4 regions of the Rhizobium sp. WSM409 genome follow, and region 3 is predicted to be linked to each of the others. Evidence: riboswitches for the same ligand, from Rfam matches in the RefSeq annotation. Region 3 holds a riboswitch; each other region holds the start of a gene.
What was found. A riboswitch is a leader RNA that binds a small molecule or an ion and turns the genes downstream of it on or off. The one in region 3 is predicted to bind cobalamin.
Positions count from the first base shown of each region.

Region 1: another riboswitch for cobalamin. It lies ahead of AC25BC_RS17560 (CbtB domain-containing protein); the one in region 3 lies ahead of nrdH (glutaredoxin-like protein NrdH).
Region 2: another riboswitch for cobalamin. It lies ahead of cobU (bifunctional adenosylcobinamide kinase/adenosylcobinamide-phosphate guanylyltransferase); the one in region 3 lies ahead of nrdH (glutaredoxin-like protein NrdH).
Region 4: another riboswitch for cobalamin. It lies ahead of bluB (5,6-dimethylbenzimidazole synthase); the one in region 3 lies ahead of nrdH (glutaredoxin-like protein NrdH).

Region 1 covers NZ_CM172794.1:3,532,689-3,538,334, forward strand. The annotation lists gene AC25BC_RS17540 (sensor histidine kinase) at 1-806, opposite strand, end outside; gene AC25BC_RS17545 (sulfite oxidase-like oxidoreductase) at 998-1,660, shown strand; gene AC25BC_RS17550 (hypothetical protein) at 1,645-2,277, opposite strand; gene AC25BC_RS17555 (CbtA family protein) at 2,328-3,074, opposite strand; gene AC25BC_RS17560 (CbtB domain-containing protein) at 3,191-3,400, opposite strand; adenosylcobalamin (AdoCbl) riboswitch at 3,402-3,556, opposite strand; gene AC25BC_RS17565 (histidine phosphatase family protein) at 3,634-4,188, shown strand; gene AC25BC_RS17570 (putative bifunctional diguanylate cyclase/phosphodiesterase) at 4,646-5,646, shown strand, end outside.
Region 2 covers NZ_CM172794.1:2,359,072-2,364,717, forward strand. The annotation lists gene cobN (cobaltochelatase subunit CobN) at 1-1,636, opposite strand, end outside; gene cobW (cobalamin biosynthesis protein CobW) at 1,641-2,690, opposite strand; gene cobU (bifunctional adenosylcobinamide kinase/adenosylcobinamide-phosphate guanylyltransferase) at 2,695-3,204, opposite strand; cobalamin riboswitch at 3,581-3,977, opposite strand; gene AC25BC_RS11850 (chloride channel protein) at 4,237-5,646, shown strand, end outside.
Region 3 covers NZ_CM172794.1:3,888,401-3,894,046, reverse strand. The annotation lists gene AC25BC_RS19210 (MerR family transcriptional regulator) at 1-56, opposite strand, end outside; gene AC25BC_RS19205 (heavy metal translocating P-type ATPase) at 128-2,395, shown strand; cobalamin riboswitch at 2,560-2,785, shown strand; gene nrdH (glutaredoxin-like protein NrdH) at 3,067-3,288, shown strand; gene nrdI (class Ib ribonucleoside-diphosphate reductase assembly flavoprotein NrdI) at 3,298-3,702, shown strand; gene nrdE (class 1b ribonucleoside-diphosphate reductase subunit alpha) at 3,681-5,646, shown strand, end outside.
Region 4 covers NZ_CM172794.1:2,195,621-2,201,266, forward strand. The annotation lists gene AC25BC_RS11010 (DUF2865 domain-containing protein) at 1-23, shown strand, start outside; gene AC25BC_RS11015 (SDR family NAD(P)-dependent oxidoreductase) at 138-884, opposite strand; gene bluB (5,6-dimethylbenzimidazole synthase) at 1,075-1,761, opposite strand; cobalamin riboswitch at 1,804-1,990, opposite strand; gene AC25BC_RS11025 (LysR family transcriptional regulator) at 1,989-2,900, opposite strand; partial or broken gene AC25BC_RS11030 (MFS transporter) at 3,049-4,595, shown strand; gene AC25BC_RS11035 (MFS transporter) at 4,814-5,646, shown strand, end outside.

The sequences.
Region 1 (5,646 bases), 360 kb from region 3:
TTCACCGTCCAGTCCTCGGCCGGCATGTAATGCGAGAGCACCAGATATTCGCTCGAACCGCGCTCGCTGGCCAGCGTCATCAGCTCATGCTGCTCGAAGTGGTGACGCGTCACCGGCAGCGCCGCCAGCCTGGCATTGGCATAGCGTCGCGACGCCTCGGTGCGGGCGACGCGGTCGGCCGTCAGCGGCAGGATCGCGCCATAGAGCCATTCCGGGCTGCCGGACATGAAGATGATGCCCTCCGGATCGGAGACGAAAATCCTGTATTCGCCGCCGCCCCAGGAGGACTCGATCATATCGATATCGACCTTGAAGACGATGACGCCACGAATATCCGCGCCGGTCCGGATCGGTGCGGCAAAATAGTAGCCGCGCTTCAGCGAGGTGGTGCCGAGCGCGTAAAACCGTGCCTGCCGGCCTTCGATTGCATCCTGGAAATAGGGCCTGTAGCTGAAATTTTGTCCGACGAAGCTTGCAGGCCCATCGTAATTGCTGGCCGCGATCGTCTCTCCGTCTGGCTTGACCACATAGATATCGGAGGATTTCAGCAGTCCGTTGATCTCCTTGAGATAGAGATTGGCCGCATCGCGCAGCGCCACATCCTCAGGCGCGCTCACCAGTTCCTTGATGTCGTCGTGATCGGCGATCAGCGCCGGCAGCGCCTCGTAGCGGTTGAGATGGCCGCTGAGTGCCGAAACGGCAAGGCGCAACGCCGTTCCTGCCTGCGCCGAGGCTTCCTCCATATAGGCGCGCGTCGCAATCGCGCTCCCATAGGTGAAGAAGGAGAAGATGATCAGCGGCACCACCAGCAACGCCGCTATCGCACGATATTTCGAAGACAGAACCGGCTCCTCCCCTTTCTGCCTCCACTCCCCAGCGAGGCATACCCGACGGACCGAGTTTAGAGGGGTGGGTAGGGATTTCCAAGGGGCCGTCGAAACTTGACACCCGGCAGGGGTGGATGTCCTATTGCTGCACCGCAAGGAGGCCCCCGCCCATGAGCGACGACCAGACGCCCGCCGATAACAAACTCACCACATCCAAGCGCCGCTGGGCGGCAGAGGGCAAGTTCCTGACCGGCCGTATCAGCCGTCCCGAAGCCGAGCGCCTGCCGCCCGGCCAGCACCTCGTCAAGAACTGGCCGGTGCTCGATCTCGGCCAGCAGCCTGTCATCTCGACCGAGACCTGGCGGCTCGAGGTGCGCGGCCTCGTCGAAACGACGCGCACCCTCACCTGGGCCGACTTCCAGGCGATCGAACAGAGCACGGGGGTGAGCGATATCCACTGCGTCACCACCTGGTCGCGCTACGACAACAAATGGAAGGGCGTTTCGACGCGCAATCTGCTCGACCTCGCCATGCCGAAGCCTGAAGCCGCTTACGTCATGCTGACGAGTTATGACGGCTATACCACCAACCTGCCGCTCTCCGATTTCGCTGCCGAGGATGCGATCCTCGCCACCGCCTGGGAAGGCCTGCCGCTGACACCGGAGCACGGCGGCCCGATGCGCCTCGTCGTGCCGCATCTCTATTTCTGGAAAAGCGCCAAATGGCTGCGCCGCATCGAGCTGATGCCTGCCGACCAGGCCGGCTTCTGGGAAAAGAACGGCTACCACATCTACGGCGATCCGTGGCGCGAGCAGCGCTATTCCGACGACTGAGCTTTCGGTCGCGAGAAGCGACGAAGCGCAAACACGCCAAGTCCGAACAACGCGGCAAGCCCCGTCAGCGACGCCATGCTGGCGGCATGGAATGGGATCTCGCTCCAGCGCGGCTTGACGATATCGGCGGTGTTGAAGGCTTCGTCGCTGAACCGGCAGCTGATCAGCGCAAGCCCGCGCCGCACCATGTCGGCGTCGACCGCGGAAATGATTTCACCCGCCGCGGCAGCCTCCCGCGGCATCTCGCGCATCGAAAGCAAGACCGCCTTGGTCGCGGCGAGATAGGCATGAGCGCATTCGTTGAACGGGCTTTCCTCATCCGTCACGCTGCCCGGCATCCGGCCCCACAGACAGTAGGAATACTGGATCTCTGCATAGTTCAGCACGCGGCGGAACGGCTCGTTCGTATCGACAGCACGGGATGCAAGATCGACAATCCCACTGCGATAGTCAGACATGACAGCCATCTCGCCGTGGGAAATTTGCGGGATATCCAGACCCGCATGGCTGCCGCCGTCGCTGCGGCTATGGGCAAAAGCGCTTCCAGCGACCACACAAAAAAACGCGACGGCAGAGAACGCCGTCAACAGCAGTGGTCTGGCTCTGTCGTTTTTCATACTCGCCCGAAAAGTTCAGGGCGCCGGCAAAGCGGCGTCCTTCGATGCGTTCAGTGCAATGCCGTGGCCGGCCGGCCGCGTTCCCCGCCCCCGACCGCAAGCCGCTTTTCCGCCAGCGCTCCGAAGCCGAGGCCGAGCGTTGCCCAGAGGATCACATGCATTCCGAGCGAAGTGGTGCGGAAACGCCAGAGCACCATCGCCGAGAAGTTCTCCGGCACCTCGTTGATCGGCGGCAGCAGATAGAGCACCACGCCGATGAAGACGAGATAGGCGATGCCGGCGATGATCGCGCCGTTCCAGAGACCGAAACGCTCGGACAGGCGGCGCGACAGCGCCACTGCGGCAATCAGCGCCGCAAGCGAGACGACGATCATCAGGAAGAACAGCTCGGTCCTGGCGCCGATCGTATCGGGATTGCCGACTGCCGGCGGGTTGGCCGGATACTTGATCCCGGGAACGAGGACGACCGCCACGAAGGCGGCAATGGCGATGACGGCCGAGGTGCCGCGCGGCGAAAGGCTGCTGAAGCGGCCGTGCACGAAAGCGAAAGCGAGCGCGAAGAGCCCGCCGACGGCGGCGCTGTAGGCCATGACGCCGGTGAAAAGGCCGAGACCGGCCTGTGTGGCGCGGCTGACGATTTCGGGTTCGGCAGCTTCGCCGGCCGCCTGGGCGCTCGCCTCCTCGAAGGCGATCGCCGCATCGACCAGCGGCTCGCCGAACGTATGGGCGAAAGCGAAAACCAGGATGCCAGCAATCAGGCCCGCGAGCATGCCGCGAAGCAAGAGGTTTCCAACCATGTCCGGAACTCCCTTAAGGCACGTCGCGCAAAAGTGTGCCGCGGTTTTGCGATAAAGACATGCGTAAAACAAAAACCTATAGCGCGATGAGCGAATCTGAAAGATCGCGACGCGCTTTAGTGGCAGGGAAAGCCGAGGAGATGGCGGCCGTCATGCACGAATTCGTGCACATACATGCCGTTGAACAGCGCCATTGCGCCTTCCTCGGTGCCGACGAAATAGAGGACGATGAGCATCAGCAGGCCGCCGAAGATCGCCCAGGGCAGGATCTCGCCTACAGGGATCGGCGCCGGTACCGCAACGGGCGCGAAAGTGGTGTCAGACATGTATTCCTCCGGGAATGACGCGTTCAGTCGAAAGAGTGCTTGTGCAGTAGGGTCTGACTTCCAGCGCGAAGAGCTTTCGACACGCTGGTCACAGTGGCGCGACCGCGCCGGACTTACACCGGCTTCCAAACCCGCAACTGCACGGTTATATCTGCACGCCGAAGAGACTGTCAACGAAACTTCACAAGCCGGCGAAGGACGCTGTCGCCGCATTCCGGGAGACAAGAACGACCGTGAACACGCGCCTCACCTGGATCTGCCACGGCGCGACGGCAGCAAGCCGCAAGGCCCTGTTCCCGCTCGACGAACCGCTCGAGGATAAGGCAGTGGAGGAGGCCGGCAGGATGATCCCCCCGCCCCGCGCCGATCGAATTGCCATGAGCCCGGCTTTGCGTGCCCGCCAGACCGCGGAAGCGCTCCGCCTCGAAGCCCGCATAGACCTCGCACTTCGCGACTGCGACCATGGCCGCTGGGCCGGCAGGTCGATCACGACGATCGGGACCGAAGAGCCGGAAAACCTCATGGGCTGGATGAGCGATCCGGAAGGGGCCCCGCATGGCGGCGAGAGCCTTGTTGATCTGCGCACGCGCATCGCCGGCTGGATGGATGAGCAATCGAGCCTCGGCGGCCATGTGATCGCCGTTAGCCACGCGGCCGTCATCCGGGCAGCGATCGTGCATGTACTGCAGGCGCCGCTCTCCTCCTTCTGGCTGAGCGACGTCGAGCCGCTTTCCGTCATCCGCATGACCAGCAACGGACAGCGCTGGTCTCTGCGCTTCCAGCATTAGAGACTGCTGATCTTATCCAGCTTTGCACAAGCAAATCGCGTCATCTATGTTGAACCCGGCTTTGCGGGGACTACTTCCTTGTCCCAAGGAGATGGAAGAATGACATATGATTGGAGTGGCGAGCGCACGCGACGCCTGCGTTTTATGCGTGTCGCCACAGTCACGGTTCTGGTCGGTCTCATCTTCAGCGTTCCGCTGCTGATCGTCACCGCCTGAAGCACGAGAAAGGGCGAGCGATGCATTAGCACGCTCGCCTTCGTTCTTTTCCCGCATCAGCCGGTCTCCCGAACCACGAAGGCGATCGCGCTGATAACGACGCCCTGGTTCCCCACAGGCCCCGTCGGGTCTCTCTGCGGCACAGCAACAGGCTGCCGCCTCTGATAATTCGCCTTCTGGTTTCAACAAACATTTCAGACTTTCGTGATATTTCCGCGAAGGTAGAGATGGAGAAGGCATAATGCCGGTGTTTTTCCAAAGCAGGGCCGGACGGCAATGCGTGTCGATCGTGGTGTCTGGAGTGACCCTCTGGCTTCTCGGCACGCTGCTACAGCTCGACGACAGCCTGGTCGCCTTCATGACCGGCTTCGGCGAGTACGGCGCCGACAAGCTCGTTCTGGCGCTCGGCATCGCCGGCGCCATGAGCTTCGTCTATTCGGTGCTGCGCATCGCCGACCTGCGTAAGGAAATGGAACTGCGCGCGGCCGCCCAGGCAAAAGCCGATTGGACCGCAACCCACGACCATCTCACCAAGCTGCCGAACCGCTACGCCTTCGAGCGCAAGATCCTCTCCCGGCCGATCAAGGACGACGAGGCCGAGATCGAGGAGTGGGACCGCAACGTCACCATCTTCTCCGTTGACCTCGACGGCTTCAAGAAGGTCAATGACCTCGTCGGCCACAAGGGCGGCGACATCCTGTTGATCGAGGTTGCCAGACGCATCTGCGCGCTCGGCAATGCCGATTGCGTCTATCGCTTCGGCGGCGACGAATTCATCATCGTCGCCTTCGCCCTGACGGCGCAGCGCGAGGAGCGTTTTGCCAAGCTGCTGATCCAGGCCGTCACCCGGCCGATCCATATCGATGGCTTTGCCGTCGAAGTCGGCGCCAGCGTCGGCTATGACCGCTGGGCCGAGGGAGCCGAGCCGCTGGAAGATGCCGCCCACCGTGCCGACCTCGCCATGTACGAGGCGAAATCACGCGGACCCAACCACTATTTCGTCTTCGAACCTTCGATGCAGGACAAGGTAACGGAACGCGCCGCGCTGGAAACCAGGCTGCGCGCCGCGATCTCCAACAAGGCGATCAAGCCCTTCTATCAGCCGCTGATCGACCTCAAGACCGGCCAGCTCTGCGGCTTCGAGGCCTTAGCGCGCTGGATCGGCGACGACGGCGTCAACATCCCGCCGCCGGTCTTCATCGATATCGCCGAGGAAACCGGCATGATCACGGCATTATTCGA
Region 2 (5,646 bases), 1.5 Mb from region 3:
CTTGAATCTTATCGGGAAGAGATTCCAGGAAGCTGTTGTACAGACTCAGGGAAAGCGTCTCGCGGATGATCTTTCCATCGGAACCGGAATTGGTCGGCCCTTCCATCAGGTGGCGGATCAGCGCATCGCCGTCGGCGGGAATCTCGGCGACCGGATAACCCACAGCCCGCATAGCCTTCAGCACCTCAGTGGTCCCGGCCGGCGTATCCAAGCCGACGCCGTTGCCAAGTCGACCGTCCCGGTTCGGATAATTCGCCATGACGAGCGCGATGCGCCGGTCATGGGCCGATGTTTTCCGCAGCCGCGCCCAGTTGGCGGCAAGCTCGGCCGTATAGCGCACCCGCCCGGTATCCGGCTCGCTGGCGACAATATTCGTCTCGACGGCAGCATCGTAGCGCGCTGCCGTCTTGAAGGAGATCGCCCGCGCCAGCACCCGGCCATCGACTTCAGGCAGCAGCGCCACGTTCATGCCGAGATCGCGCGCCGACAGGCCCTGCGAGGAAGCCGCCCATGCCTCCCTCGACGAGGCCGACAGGATCGCCTGCAACACGATCGCCTCATTCGCCTCCAGCACCGTCGCCTGCCGGTCCGCACCCGGTGCCGAGACGGCAAAGCCCGTGGTGTTGATGACGACATCGGGTTTCAGCGTCGAAAACACGCTTTCGAGAATGCCTGTGGAAACCGGATCCTTGAGGCTATAGGCAAAGACCGGCAGCGGGCGGAGGCCGAGTGTCACCAGCGCTTCGATCAGAGCTTCGATCGGCCCGGTCTCGCCGCTTTGGACGAGGGCGCGGTAGAAGCTGATGGCGACGATGGGGGATGCCTGTTGCGTCGAGTTCGTAGTACCCCCCTCTGTCCTGCCGGACATCTCCCCCACAAGGGGGGAGATCGGCAAGTCGCTTGGGCTTCGCACAAAAGAAACGTTGGAGGATACCGTGCCTTCGGCCGAGGAGATGGAGCGAGACCTCTCATCCCTGATCTCCCCCCTTGTGGGGGAGATGTCCGGCAGGACAGAGGGGGGTGCCACACCCAAAGGCGCACCCTGGAGCGAAGCAACAATCCGCCGCCACTCCTCAACCCCGATCAGTCCCCGCCCCGGCCACCAGATGCCAGCCTTCATCAAAGGCACAGCCGGCGCCGGCTTCTCGGCGCCAGACAGCATCGCCTCGGCATAGTCGAGAAAGGCCCGCGCGTTGGCATCGCCGCCCTCGATCAGATAGGCCCAGAGCGCGTTGAGATCGTCGAGATCAACGTTGGAGAAAGGCACCAGCCCCGCATCCGGCCTGGCGTCGCCCGGCAGCACCGCGATCAGCGCACCGGCGCGCGCTGCTGCCGCATGCAGCGCCTCCAGCGCATAGTGGAAATAGCTGGCGCCGCCGAGCGCACGCACGATGATCAGCTTCGCATGCCGCACCGTGCGCTCGACATAGGTATCAACAGACATCGGATGCTTGAGGCTCAGCAAGCTGGCGAGCCGGAGCGAAGGCCCCGCCCGGCGCTCGCGATGGGCGGTTGCGATCGCGGCAAGCTCGCTGTCGGCCGCCGACAGGAACAGGATATCGCCCGGCGTCTGCCCGAGGTCGATTGCCTCCTCGCCGTCGCTGATCGTTCCCTGTTGAGCCAGAAGCAGATGCATCGGGTTACGCCAGCGCTTCGATCGCCGCCCTCACCGCGTCCTGATCCATTTCGTGCAGGCCGATGACGACGAGGCGCGTGGCGCGCTTTTCGCTCGCGCCCCAGGCGCGGTCGAAATAATGGTCGATGCGGCTGCCGACGGCCTGGAGCTGCAGGCGCATCGGCTTGCCCGAGACATCGACGAAACCCTTGAGACGCAGCACGTCATGGGCTGATATGATCGTCTTCAGCGCCGCGATGAAGCCGGCGGGATCGGCGACCGGGCCGAGCTCGACGACGAAGCTGTCGAATTCGTCATGGTCGTGCGGCGCACCGTCCTCATGCTCCAACTCGTGATGCGACTTGCGATTGGCGATATCGTCCTCCGTGCCGATGCCGAGGCCGAGCAGGATGCCGGCAGACACCTCGCCGTTCCGTGCCTCGATCATGACAGGCTTGCGGGCGGTGCGGGAGGCGACCTCGTCACGCACCCTGATAAGGCCGGCAGCATCGATCAGGTCGGTCTTGTTGAGCACGATGAGGTCGGCGCAGGTGAGTTGGTCCTCGAACAGCTCCTCGATCGGGCTTTCGTGATCGAGCGATTCATCCTCGGCACGGCGCGCATCGACGGCATCATGGTCGTCGGCGAAACGGCCGGCGGCAACCGCAGCGCTGTCGACCACCGTGATGACGCCGTCGACGGTCACCTGCGTGCGGATGTCGGGCCAGTTGAAGGCGGCGACCAGCGGCTGCGGCAGGGCAAGCCCCGAAGTCTCGATGACGATATGGTCAGGACGCTGTTCGCGCTCGAGCAGCTTGGTCATCGTCGGAATGAAGTCATCGGCGACGGTGCAGCAGATGCAGCCATTGGTCAGCTCGATGATATCGTCCTCGGTGCAATTCTCCGCACCGCAGCCCTTCAGCACATCGCCGTCAACGCCGAGATCGCCGAATTCGTTGATGATCAACGCAATCTTCTTGCCGCCGGCATTGGTGAGCAGGTTGCGGATCATCGTCGTCTTGCCGGCGCCGAGAAAGCCGGTGATGACGGTTGCGGGAATCTTCTGCTGGTTCATGGACTTAACCCTTCATTTTCAGCGGCAGGCCTGCCGCGATGAAATAGACTTCGGCGGCCTTCGCCGCGATCGATTGGTGCAGCCGGCCGGCATGATCGCGAAAATCCCGCGCCATGCGATTGTCGGGCACGATGCCGAGACCGACCTCATTGGAAACGAAAACGAGCCGCGCTTTCGCGGCGGGCAGGAAATCGGCAAGGGCGGCGAATTCCGCCGCCATGTTCCGCTCCTCCATCATCAGATTGGTGATCCAGAGCGTCAGACAGTCGATCAGCACGATGCGCCCCGGTCCGTCGATGGCGGTGAGCTTGCCGACAAGATCGAGCGGCTCCTCATGCGTCGTCCAGGACGGACCGCGGTCGACCTTGTGTTGGGCGATGCGCGCCTGCATCTCCTCGTCCCATGCGCGGCCGGTCGCAAGGTAATGGCGGTCGAGTCCGGCGGCCGTCACGAGGTCTTCGGCGAAACGGGATTTGCCGGAGCGTACGCCGCCGAGGATGAAGGTGGCAGTCATGCTCAAACGCCCCTCAGGGAGAGTGCGTAGCCGTGGCTTGTTCCGAGTGCACCTTTCTCGGCTACTGAGGGTGTGACACCCCCCTCTGTCCTGCCGGACATCTCACCCACAAGGGGGGAGATTGAATCGCCGAGAGCTTTTCTCCAAACAATTGATGTAGGGCGACGGTCGTGCTGCTTGCCGATCTCCCTCCTTGTGGGGGAGATGTCCGGCAGGACAGAGGGGGGGACCCAGCATTCGACATAAACGGCCGAAAGCACACCTCTTGCAGCACTGCTTGGAGGCGTCGCGCGCCCTGCACCAGGCCGCGCCGAATTCAATCGTTCAGCCAAGACAACCTCCGTGCTGGCAACGGGCATAGTGCCCAGGTGTGGGCTTCTCGCCCGGCCGCATGGCAGGTCTCCTGGCTCGCGGTTATCGGCCGCGATCGGGGCGGACCGGAAACCGGTCGCCCTGATCGTGCCAGCGGATCATCCTCGCCTTCCCGGCTGCATCAGTGAAAAGGTGGACGATTCGTAGACTTGAGAGGCGTCCGACCCCGGTTGATCACCATGCATATCCAGTGGCTTTTCCGGCATGTCGCCCATCCCGCCCGCTTGCATGATTGCAAGCCGCCGGCCGGAAGGGCTTAGTGCCGGATGGAAGACCCTGACCGCTCTACAGTCGCGGGGTCGGCTGTGATGAAGGCGCCCGGCTTGGGTCCGCCCCGTCACATTCCCTTTTCATCCGGAAGGGCGCAACACCGATCCGGAACCATCCGTTATGTCAGGATGGTCAGTCGACCATCCGTTATCGGGATGGTTAGGCAAGCGCAGGGGTGAAGTCAACCGGCCTTCACGGCTAGGGAATAGCCGGCCGGTTGGAGCGCCCACGCCAACACGACTTACTCTACCTAAAATATCGTCTTTTATCAGAGACTTACGTGATAAATATTTATCCCGCGCTCCGGCTTTTCGCCGCAATTGCGTCGCAAGCGGAGTGCCCGACCATCTCCGCCCTTGACCGGGCCTCTCCCCGCCTAGTTGTCTAGCCATGCTTATGAAATTGGATCGGCGCGGTTTCCGCGCGCTGCGTGTTTTCTTTGATCCGGGACGCCTGAGGGCGCTGACCCGGCGCAGCGAGGTCGGCCTGTCGCTGGCGGGCGCCGTCGTCGGCATCATCTCGGGTCTTGCCGTCACCGGCATGAGCTACGTCTCCAACGAGCTGCATCAGCTGGTCTTCGGCATTGCCGACAGCGAAAGGTTGAGCTCCTCCGAGATCGAGAACAAGCTGCTGCTGCTCACCGCCCCGGTTATCGGCGGCGCCCTGCTCGGCCTGCTGCTTTTCGTGCTGGCGAAACGACGCAAGAAACCGATGGTCGACCCGATCGAGGCCAATGCGCTGCATGGCGGCCGCCTGTCCTTGACCGACAGCATCATCGTTGCCGTGCAGAACCTGATCTCCAACGGTTTCGGCGCCTCCGTCGGCCTGGAGGCCGGCTATACCCAGCTTGCCGCCGGCCTCGCCTCGAAATTCGGTCTGAAGCTGCAGCTTCGCCGCTCGGACCTGCGCACCCTCGTTGGCTGCGGCGCGGCGGGCGCCATCGCCGCCGCCTTCAACGCGCCGCTGACCGGCGCCTTCTATGCTTTCGAGCTGATCATCGGCACCTATACGATCGTCTCGCTGACGCCTGTCGTCGTCTCCGCCCTTGTCTCCACCCTGATCGCAAGGCTGCTCGCCGGCAGCGATTTCACCATCGATATCGGCAGCTTCGGCTCGGTCGTGCCGGCCGATTATATCCCAGCGCTGCTGCTCGGTGCGTTCTGCGCCGGTGTCGGCATCCTGATCATGCAGGGCGTCGCTTTTGTCGAGGAGCTTGCGCGCAAGAGCTCGATCGCCCCACCCTTCCGCCCGGCACTCGGCGGCATCATCGTCGGGCTCTTGGCGATGATCTCGCCGCAGGTGCTTTCGGCCGGCCACGGCGCGCTGCATCTCAACCTTTCCCGTGACGTGGCAATCCCGACGCTGATCGGCCTCTTCCTTTTGAAATCCTTCGCCTCGGCGATCTCGATCGGCTCCGGCTTCAGGGGCGGCCTGTTTTTCGCCTCTCTGTTCATGGGAGCCCTGCTCGGCAAACTCTTCGCCTATTGCGGCCCCTATTTCGCCGATGCGACGCTGACGCCCGTCATCTATGCCGTGGTCGGCATGAGTTCGCTTGCCGTCGCCGTCATCGGCGGGCCGCTGACCATGACCTTCCTGGCGCTCGAAATCACCGGCGACTTTCCGATCACGGCGCTGGTGCTCGCTGCCGTCATCACCTCCTCGCTGGTCGTGCGTTCGACCTTCGGCTACTCCTTCGCCACATGGCGCTTCCACCTGCGCGGCGAAAGCATCCGCAGCGCCCATGATGTCGGCTGGATCCGCAATCTGACGGTCGACAAGCTGATGCGCGCCGACGTCAAG
Region 3 (5,646 bases):
GTCGGCACCTTGACGCCGCTTTGGCGCGCGGCTTCGCCAATGGTGATCTTTTTCATGATTTTCCTCTTGCACCTCTAGTCGCTATAGGATGTAGGAGAGATGCTTCTGTTTGACAAGGAAGCGGATGATGGCTGAGAGCGAGACACGATACCGGGTTGGCGGCATGGATTGCGCCGCCTGCGCAACCAAGATCGATACGGCGGTCAGACGCGTGGCGGGTGTCGCCGATGTTTCCGTCTCGGTGATGGCGGGCACGATGACCGTTCGGCACGATGGCAGCAGCGATCTCAAGATGATCGAGAAGAAGGTGACGGGGCTCGGCTATTCCGTCGCGCCGCTTGCCGGAAACGCTGCGCCTGCGCATACTCAGGGCTCACAGCATTGTCACGATCATGGACATGGCTGCGGCGATCACGCGGGCCATGACGACGATCATGCGGTACATGATCATGAAGGTCATAGCCATGACCATCCCCACGATCATGGCGAGAAGGAAATCGAGGGGTTGCACGGGCACGATCATGCGCCGATGGCCGGTCCCTGGTGGCAGAGCAGGAAGGGCCGGCTGACCATCCTTTCGGGTGGAGCACTCGTTGCCGCCTACACCGTCGGCCATCTCGTGCCGGCGATCGCGTCCTACGCCTTCATCGTCGCCATGCTGATCGGGCTGGTGCCGATCGCGCGGCGCGCCATCATGGCCGCCTTCTCAGGCACACCGTTTTCGATCGAGATGCTGATGACGATCGCCGCCGTCGGCGCCGTTATCATCAATGCCGGCGAAGAGGCGGCGACCGTTGTGTTCCTGTTCCTCGTTGGCGAGCTGCTGGAAGGGGTGGCAGCGGGCAAGGCGCGCGAAAGCATCCAGTCGCTGACGGCGCTGGTGCCGAAGACCTCGCTGCTCGAAGACAATGGGCAGACACGGGAGGTGCCGGCGGAAAGCCTTTCGGTCGGGGCCATCATCATGGTTCGTCCTGGCGATCGGATCTCGGCGGACGGCATCATCCTCTCAGGCGAGAGCGCGATCGACGAGGCGCCGGTGACGGGCGAGAGCACGCCAGTGCGTAAGGGCGTCGATGCCGTCGTTTTTGCCGGCACGGTGAATGGCGATGCGGTGCTTAGGGTTCGCGTTACGGCGGCCGCGGCCGACAATACCATCGCCCGCGTCGTCAAGCTGGTGGAGGAGGCGCAGGAATCGAAGGCGCCGACCGAGCGCTTCATCGATCGGTTCTCGCGCTATTACACGCCCGGCGTGGTCGTGGTCGCAGCGCTGGTTGCGGTCGTTCCGCCGCTGCTGTTCGCAGGGCCATGGGGCGAATGGGTCTATAAGGGCCTTGCGATCCTTTTGATCGGCTGCCCCTGCGCGCTCGTCATCTCAACGCCGGCGGCGATCGCTGCCTCGCTTTCATCCGGTGCGCAGCGCGGGCTGCTGATGAAGGGCGGCGCGGTGCTGGAGACGCTCGGCAAGGTGACGATGGTCGCCTTCGACAAAACAGGCACGCTGACGGAAGGCAAGCCTCAGGTGACTGACATCATTTCCTTTGGTCTGACCGAGGCGCAGGTGCTGTCGCGCGCGGCGGTGCTGGAACAGGGTTCCAGCCATCCGCTGGCGCTGGCGATCCTCAACCGCGCCAAGGCGGACGGCGTTCCCGTGCCGCCGGCCTTCGAGCTGGAAGCGCTGCCGGGCAAGGGCGTCAGCGGCAAAGTCGGTGGTGAGACGCTGGACCTCTTGTCGCCGCCCGCCGCCCGCGAGCGCGGGACGCTCAGTGCTGAACAGGATGCACGCATCTCGGCGTTGAACGACGAGGGCAAGAGCGTGTCGGTGCTGCTCGTCAACGGTGTTGTGGCCGGCCTTATCGCCATGCGCGACGAGCCGCGTCAGGATGCCGAGGCCGGGCTCGCTGCCCTCAAATCAGCAGGCGTCAAGGCTATCATGCTGACCGGCGACAACAAGCGGACGGCAGCAGCCGTTGCCGGCATGCTCGGCATCGACTGGCGCGGCGAGATGATGCCGGAGGACAAGCAGCGGGTCGTCGGCGAATTGAAGCGCCAAGGCTTCATCGTCGCCAAGATCGGCGACGGCATCAACGATGCTCCGGCGCTGGCCGCTGCCGATATCGGTATCGCTATGGGCGGCGGCACCGATGTGGCGCTGGAGACGGCGGATGCCGCCGTGCTGCACGGACGCGTTGGCGACGTGGCGCGGATGATCGAACTTTCCAAACGCACGATGCGCAACATCCTGCAGAATATCACCATCGCACTCGGGCTAAAGGCGGTGTTTCTGGTGACGACGATCGCCGGCATTACCGGGCTCTGGCCAGCGATCCTCGCCGATACCGGCGCCACCGTGCTGGTGACGATCAACGCGCTCAGGCTGCTTCGAATAAAAATATGAATGTCGTTTCGGGGAGCCGGCTTCTGCCGGCTCTTTTCTGACGGGTTCTCCACAGCGCTTTTCCGTTAACGCTTCGTTATCCACATCATACACAGTCACGGCGATTCGCTGCCGCCATTGCTGCGCTGCCACAACAACTTGTTGACGTCATCAGCGATTCGCGTACCATATCTAGTGTTCGAGGTTCCGTCGATTCGTGAGGATCGGCGGCTAAGACGGGAATACGGTGCGTTTCGCCATCATGGCGCGGCAATGCCGGAGCTGCCCCCGCAACTGTAAGCGGCGAGCAACTGTCCGATTTCAGGTCACTGGAGCATGATGCTCCGGGAAGGCTGGGGCAGGGTGCTTTGACCCGTGAGCCAGGAGACCTGCCTCGAACGAAACGTCCACGGGCGGGGTGTCCGGAAGGTCGCGTTGCATGGCTGCGGGGAATCTCCGCATCGCGTTTCGCAGGCCCGAGCCTCCGCCCCCGAAACCTTCGCATTGAGCCACTTCGGGGTGAAGTCATGTCAGTATCTCAGTTCAGGCCGCCACCCGCTAGAGGTAGAGGGCGGGTCACGCCCAGCGGCTGAACGAGCCGCATCGCTGCAAAATACAGAGTGTTTTCGACGGATATCGCGAGATTTCCGATCGATGTCCTGCGTCCCAATCGCGTCGTCACGAGGAATATCATGACCATCACCGTCTACAGCAAGCCTGCCTGCGTCCAATGCACTGCCACCTACCGCGCCCTCGACCGGTTGGGGGTCGATTATGACATCGTCGATATTTCGCAGAATGCCGAAGCGCTCGATCGGGTCCGCAGCCTCGGCTACATGCAGGCGCCCGTCGTCATCGCCGGCGAGCAGCATTGGGCCGGCTTCCGTCCCGACATGATCAGCGCACTTTCCTGAGGAAAGGCGATGGCTCTGATCGTCTATTATTCCAGCCGGTCCGAGAACACCCATCGGTTCGTCGCCAAGCTCGGACTGCGCGCGGCGCGCATTCCGCCAAATGGCGCAGACTCGTTCCATATCCGCGAACCCTTCGTGCTGATCGTGCCGACCTATAGCGGCGACGGCGGCAAGGGCGCCGTTCCCAAGCAGGTGATCCGTTTCCTCAACGATACGGAAAACCGAGGACACATCCGCGGCGTGATTGCCGCGGGCAACAGCAATTTCGGCGAAACATACGGGCTCGCCGGCGACGTGATCTCAAAGAAGTGCCAGGTGCCTTACCTCTACAGGTTCGAACTGCTGGGCACAGAAGCGGATGTCGCCAACGTCAAACACGGAATGGAACGGTTTTGGACACGGGAACACCTCTGACGCGGGATGCGGGCGCAAAACCGCATAACACTTTTGCTCATCCCGCCGGCGAACGCCCTTTGAAAGCGGCGGAAACGCTCGACTATCACGCGCTGAATGCGATGCTGAACCTCTATGACGATGCGGGCAGGATCCAGCTCGACAAGGATCGTTTGGCGGCCAAGCAGTATTTCCTGCAGCATGTGAACCAGAACACGGTGTTCTTTCACAATCTCCGGGAAAAGCTCGATTACCTCGTGACCGAGGGCTATTACGAGCAGGAGGTTCTCGACCAGTATTCCTTCAATTTCGTGCGCGACCTGTTCGACCAGGCCTATGCCAAGAAATTCCGTTTCCCGACCTTCCTCGGCGCCTTCAAATATTACACCAGCTATACGCTGAAGACCTTCGACGGAAAGCGTTATCTCGAGCGCTATGAGGACCGCATCTGCATGGTGGCGCTGGCGCTCGCGCGCGGCGACGAGGCCCTTGCCCGCGACATGGTCGACGAGATCATTTCCGGCCGTTTCCAGCCGGCGACGCCGACCTTCCTCAATGCCGGCAAGAAGCAGCGCGGCGAACTGGTTTCCTGCTTCCTGCTGCGTGTCGAGGACAATATGGAATCGATCGGCCGGTCGATCAATTCGGCGCTGCAATTGTCGAAGCGCGGCGGCGGTGTGGCACTGTCGCTGACGAATATCCGCGAGGCGGGCGCGCCGATCAAGCATATCGAGAACCAGTCCTCGGGCATCATACCTGTCATGAAGCTGCTCGAAGACAGTTTTTCCTATGCCAACCAGCTCGGCGCACGGCAGGGCGCGGGGGCCGTCTATCTCAATGCCCATCACCCCGACATCATGCGCTTTCTCGACACCAAGCGCGAAAATGCCGACGAGAAGATCCGCATCAAGACGCTGTCGCTCGGCGTCGTCGTGCCCGATATCACCTTCGAACTCGCGAGGAACAACGAGGACATGTACCTGTTCTCGCCCTATGACGTGGAGCGCGTCTATGGCGTGCCCTTCACCGAGATTTCGGTGACGGAAAAGTACCGCGAGATGGCTGACGACGCCCGCATCTCCAAGAAGAAGATCAAGGCACGCGAATTCTTCCAGGTGCTTGCCGAAATCCAGTTCGAGAGCGGCTATCCCTACATCATGTTCGAGGACACGGTGAACCGGGCAAACCCGATCGCCGGACGTGTTTCGATGAGCAATCTATGCTCGGAAATCCTGCAGGTGAGTGAGGCGAGCGAATATAACGACGACCTCTCCTACAAACATCTCGGCAAGGACATCTCCTGTAATCTCGGCTCGCTGAACATCGCGGCAGCGATGGATTCGGTCGATTTCGGCAAGACGATCGAGACCTCGATCCGGGCGTTGAGTGCTGTTTCCGACATGAGCCACATCTCCTCAGTCCCTTCGATCGAGAAGGGCAATGACGAGAGCCATGCGATCGGCCTCGGCCAGATGAATCTGCACGGCTACCTCGCCCGCGAACGCATCTTCTATGGCTCCGAGGAAGGCGTCGATTTCACCAACATCTATTTCTACACGGTGACCTACCACGCGATCCGCGCCTCGAATCTTTTGGCGGTCGAACGCGGCGCGAGCTTCAAGGGCTTCGAGAACTCGAAATATGCCTCCGGCGACTATTTCGACAAATATACCGACCGGCTCTGGGAGCCTGCGACGGAGAGGGTCAAGGCGCTGTTCGAGACGTCAGGCATTCACATTCCGACGCAGGAAGATTGGGTGGCGTTGAAGAAGGCGGTGATGGCCTCCGGCCTCTATAACCAGAACCTGCAAGCAGTGCCGCCGACAGGCTCGATCTCTTATATCAATCACTCGACCTCCTCGATCCATCCGATCGTCTCGAAGATCGAGATCCGCAAGGAAGGCAAGATCGGCCGCGTCTATTATCCGGCGCCGTTCATGACCAACGACAATCTCGACTATTATC
Region 4 (5,646 bases), 1.7 Mb from region 3:
CGCAGCCGCAACAGCAGCAGTGATCGAACAGCTGGATGCGGTGGCCGAGCCATAGCGCCGTTGTGCCAGGGGGCATGAGATGACCGCGAGTCAGGTGAACGTGCGGCGGGAGGTGAATGCGGGTCGCTGGAGCATGGTCAGTAGGTCGTACGACCGCCGCTCAAGTCGAACGTCGATGCGGTCGTGAAGGAGTTCTCTTCAGAGAGCAGCCAGACGACCATCGAAGCGATCTCATGAAGTTCGGCAAAACGGTCGCGCGGAATGCGGACGCGCATATATTCGATAAACTCGGGTGTCAGCCCGTCCAATATGGGTGTCTTTGCGGTGGTCGGCGTTACCGCGTTCACGGCGATCCCTGTCTTTGCGAGTTCCTTGCCAAGAGACTTGGTGAAGCCCAGCACCCCGGCTTTCGCTGCGCTGTAGGCGGCGATGTTCGGATTTCCTTCCTTGCCCGCAACCGAGGAAATGTTCACGATCCGCCCGTAGTCGCGCTTTAACATGACCGGAACGACGTGCCGGCAACAATTGAAGGTTCCCGTGAGGCAGACATCGACGACGTCTTTCCACTCGCTGACATCGTATTCGACCGCAGGTTTTACCGGGCCGGTAATCCCGGCGGAATTGACGAGCCCGTCGATACGGCCAAAAATCTCCTCGGTCGCCGCCGCCGCATTTTCCACTGATACGGGATCTGCGACGTTGACGCCGAAAGCGACGGTGCCGGATCCGAGAGCGGAAGCGCTGTCCTTCGCCATGTTTTCGTTCAAGTCCCAGATGGCCACCTTGCCACCAGACTGGATGACGCGCTCTGCGATAGCATAGCCGATGCCGCGCGCACCGCCTGTGATCACGATGATGCGTTCCTTCAAGTCGATCATGTTCATTGGGCCGTTATCCTCCGATTGAGCCGCCGATAGCCGAATATCCAATTCCGGGACTTCGCCTTCAGCGTATCGATATGACGGTCAGGAATAAAGACATCTCGGCCTCGCACGGCGTCGGCGATACCGGTTTGCTCACCTTGACTGTCAATGGCGTGACTGTGCGATTGAGGCGATGCTCCACCGCACTGCCCTAGGCGTTCAGTCCCCATCCATCATGAAAGACGAGTTCCTCGAGCGGTAGCCGCTGCCGCCAGCCTTTGACGGAGAGTTCCGGCTCGTCATAGAGCCGGTCGACGAAACCGGCACAGAGCCAGGCGACCACCTCGATATGCTCGGGTATGCCGAGAATGCTCTTTAGATCGCCTTCGCGAAAAATGCTGACCCAACCGATGCCGACCCCTTCCGCCCGCGCCGCCAGCCAGAGATTTTGGATGGCGCAGACGGTCGAATATGAATCCATCTTCGGATTGTGGGTGCGCCCCAGCACCACGCTGCCACTACGCGTGGGATCGCAGGTCACGCATATGCCGAGCGGCGCCTCCACGATGCCTTCGAGCTTGAGGGCGCGGTAGGCCTGCCGCCGCTCGCCGGCAAACATCTGCGCCGCCTCCTCGTTGGCGCTCGCAAAGGCGTCCCGGACGCGCGCCCGCACAGTTGGGCTTTTCACCAGAATGAAATTCCACGGCTGCATGAAACCAACCGACGGCGCGTGATGCGCTGCCGTCAGCAACCGCTTCACGACATCGTCGGGCAAAGGGTCGGGGAGGAACTGACTGCGAACGTCACGCCGCGTCATGATCGCGTGATAGACGGCCTCGCGTTCGATCAAGGAAAAACCGGATGCCGCCGAAAGGGCATCCTCATCAAAGGGTCGCATCGTCAAATCCCCAACAACGCGACCGCCCCGCCGTCCGCGCGGATCGGTCTATCTTGCCAGGCCGGTCTTCTGACTCGGCGTCATCCGTCTGCCGCAGCCTTCCCGGCAAAAGCCAGTGGCGTGATGAAGCGGCAGGCGTCGGCCTTACAGCGTTGGGCACGTTCCGGTCTTGCACCGGATTCCCGATTCTCCCGCCTTACCGGCGGGCACCTGACGGCGCATCTATTTCAGGAAACCGGCGCGGCGGCAAGCTGGACCCGATGTGGCGTTGAAGCCGCGTTCGGTTTGGCAGCGGCGCGATGTTCCCTGAACGCCGCAGCCAGCGTTCTGAGCGCCGAGCGCGATCTTGCATCCGTTAGTGTCGAATGCAGGACAATCTCCGACGAGGGCAGCGGCGGCAGGCTGAAGCGCTGACTCACTTCAATCGAGCCCACCGGCGCAAGACGGTGGGAGAATGCCGCGACCGCAAGTCCAGCCGACACCGCCGCCGTCATCACCAGCGAGCCCCCGCCGAGGAAAACCTCGTTCCACGCGATTCCTGCACCATCGAGCGCGTGGGTGGCGATGTTGTGGACGCCACAGGACGGTGACAGCGCAGCAAGACGCAGCGGCTCGCCGCGGCGATACTCGAACTGCGGTGCCGCGAACCACCCGAAATGCTCCGGCCCAAGCACCTCGCCGTCACGCCGGTCCTCCTCCCGGCGAATGATCGCCGCATCCAGCTCACCGCGATCGAATGCATCGAGCAACACTCGAGAATTGTCGAGCCGCACCTCGATCGTCAGCCCTGGATCGTGAGCGCTGAGACGCGCCAGAATCGTCGGAACCTCCGGCCCCGCCACATGCGCGGCTATGCCGAGCGTGAAGTGCCGGCTTGTCGAGGAAAGAGCTGCGACCGCACGATCATGAGCGCCGATGAAATCCCGCGCGGATTGAAGAAAGACCGCGCCCTGCGCCGACAGGCGCACCAAACGCGGGGTCCGCTCGATCAGCCTGTGGCCGAGCCGCTCCTCCAACCGCTTCAACTTGACGCTAATTGCGGCCTGGGTGCTGCCTAACGCCTCAGCGGCGCGGGTGAAGCTCTGCAGCTCGGCAATAGTCACGAACGCCCGGACCGCATCCACATCGAGCATCGTCATATCAATCATCCAAAATTGTTGTTTCTGAAATAGAAAATCATCCAATTCAGTTATGGTCAAGTGACGATTATGGTGGCTCCCGGCAGCGCATCGATTTCACCTGTCATCGGGATTTCGCCGTCGCTCATCCCGTGCTGAAAGGATAACCATGTCACCCGCTTCCATCATCTCATCCAGGCTGCAGGGCATCGTCGCCTTGGCAGCTGCTTGCCTTTCATCCCTGATGTTCGGCCTGGAGATCTCAAGCGTACCCGCGATATTGCCGACGCTGGAGGCGGTGCTGCATGCCGATTCCAGCAACTTCAATGGATCATGAATGCCTATACGATCGCGGTGACAACGGTGCTTATGGCAACGGGCACGCTGGCCGACCGTTATGGCCGCAAGCGCGTCTTCCTGATCGGCATCATTGCCTTCGGCTTGACCTCGCTGATCTGCGGGCTCGCGGACAATGCATCCGTTCTGATCGTCGCCCGCTTCCTCCAGGGCATGAGTGGCGGCGCTATGCTGATCTGCCAGGTGGCCGTCCTCTCGCACCAGTTTCCAGAGGGGCGGCAGCGCAGCATGGCCTTCGGCTGGTGGGGGATTATCTTCGGCATCGGCTTGGGATTCGGGCCGCTGGTCGGCGTTATGATCGCGGCCTTGTCGACCTGGGAATGGGTGTTCCTGGTCCATGTTGTGCTGGCGGCCGTGACAGCCACGCTCGCCGTCTTCGGTGTCTGTGAATCGCGTGACCCCGAGGCGAAAAGCCTCGATATCGCGGGCATCGCCACCCTGTCGCTTTCCGTCTTCTGCCTTGCCTTCTACATCACCCAGGGGCCGGCCCTCGGTTTTGACAATACGACGGCACTTGCAGCCATCGGCCTTTCTGCCGCAAGTTTCATAGCCTTCATCGTTGCAGAGAAGATCAATTCGCGGCCGATGTTTGATGTCTCGGTCTTTCGCATCCGCGCCTTCTCCGGCGCCATAATCGGCTCGGTCGCGATGAATATCAGCTTTTGGCCCTTCATGATCTATCTGCCGATCTGGTTTCAGGCAGGCCTTGGTTATGGTAGTCTCGCCGCCGGTTTGTCGCTGCTCGCCTATACGCTTCCCACGCTCATCGTCCCGCCGCTGGCTGAGCGGCTATCGCTGCGCTATCGCCCCGGTCTCGTCATTCCAATCGGCCTGTTCACGATCGGCCTCGGTTTCCTGCTGATGCGGCTCGGAGCTGCCTCCGACGCGGCAAGCTGGCTGACCATGCTGCCCGGCGCATTGCTTTCCGGCCTCGGCCTCGGAATGACCAATACCCCCGTCACCAACACGACGACAGGTGCGGTCGCGCGCGACCGCGCCGGCATGGCATCGGGGATCGATATGAGCGCCCGGATGATCTCACTCGCGATCAACATCGCAGTGATGGGCTTCATCCTGGTCAGCGGCGTGTTCTCACATCTAGAAAACGTCCTGCCGGCGACGCTCGGCCCGGAACAACTGCGGGCTATGGCTGAACGCATCTCAGCCGGAAACATCGCCTCCCTCCCCGATCTGCCCGCCAACATCATCCGCGACGCGCTCGTCGAGGGATTCGGCTGGGTGATGCTCTACGGTGGCCTCGGTGCGTGGCTGCTGGCCACGGCCAGCTTCCTCGTCTTCGGCTCAGGAAAGATTCGCCGCTGCGCCGAAGATGAGGCATGCAATTCGACTGTGGTTTGAGGATGAGGCAGTGCTATGCTCTGGAGGTGAGAATGGAGCAAGACGTCACCGCGCACCCCCTCTATCCAGCAGCGAACAGACAGCCGCCCCGCGTCGGTTTGAAGCGGCTTGGCAAGCCTCTTCACCCCATCGTTCCTATGGCCTTATCGCCACCGAAGGCGTATGGACTGAGACAGTCCATCGCAGCATCCCGGTTGCCCGTGCCCCGCCTCACACCCATGATCCTTGCCGTCGCCCTGTTCATGGAACAGATGGATTCGACCGTGATCGCCACCAGCCTGCCGGCAATCGCCGCCGATATCGGCACCTCGCCGATCGCGCTGAAGCTCGCCGTCACCAGCTATCTCGTGGCGCTGGCGATCTTCATCCCGATCAGCGGCTGGATGTCCGATCGTTTCGGTGCGCGCAACATCTTCCGCATGGCGATCTTCGTCTTCATGATCGGCTCGATCGCCTGCGCCTTTTCAAACTCGATCACGGCCTTCGTCATCTCGCGCCTGATTCAGGGCGCCGGCGGCTCGATGATGACGCCGGTCAGCCGCTTGCTGCTGGTCCGGGGAACACCGCGCCACGAACTCGTCGATGCCATGGCCTGGCTCACCATTCCCGCTCTGATCGGCCCGATCATGGGTCCGCCGATCGGCGGCTTCCTCACCACCTACCTCACCTGGCACTGGATCTTCTGGATCAACGTCCCGATCGGCGTGCTCGGCATCATCCTCGTCACGCGTTTCCTGCCGGCCGTCGAGCCACGCAGTCCGCGGCCGATGGACTTCCCGGGCTTTTTCCTTTGCGGCATCGGCTTCTCTGGCTTCGTCTTCGGCGTGTCGGTGATCAGCCTGCCGGCCGTGCCCGTCATTTACGGTTATGTCACGGTTGCGATCGGCATCCTTGCCGGCCTCATCTACCTCCTCCATGCCCGCCGCGCGCCCTATCCGCTTCTCGATCCGAAGATGTTCCGTTATCCGATGTTCCGGGCGGCGATCCTCGGCGCCTCGAATTTCCGCATGGGGCTCGGCGCCTTGCCCTTCCTGATGCCATTGATGCTGCA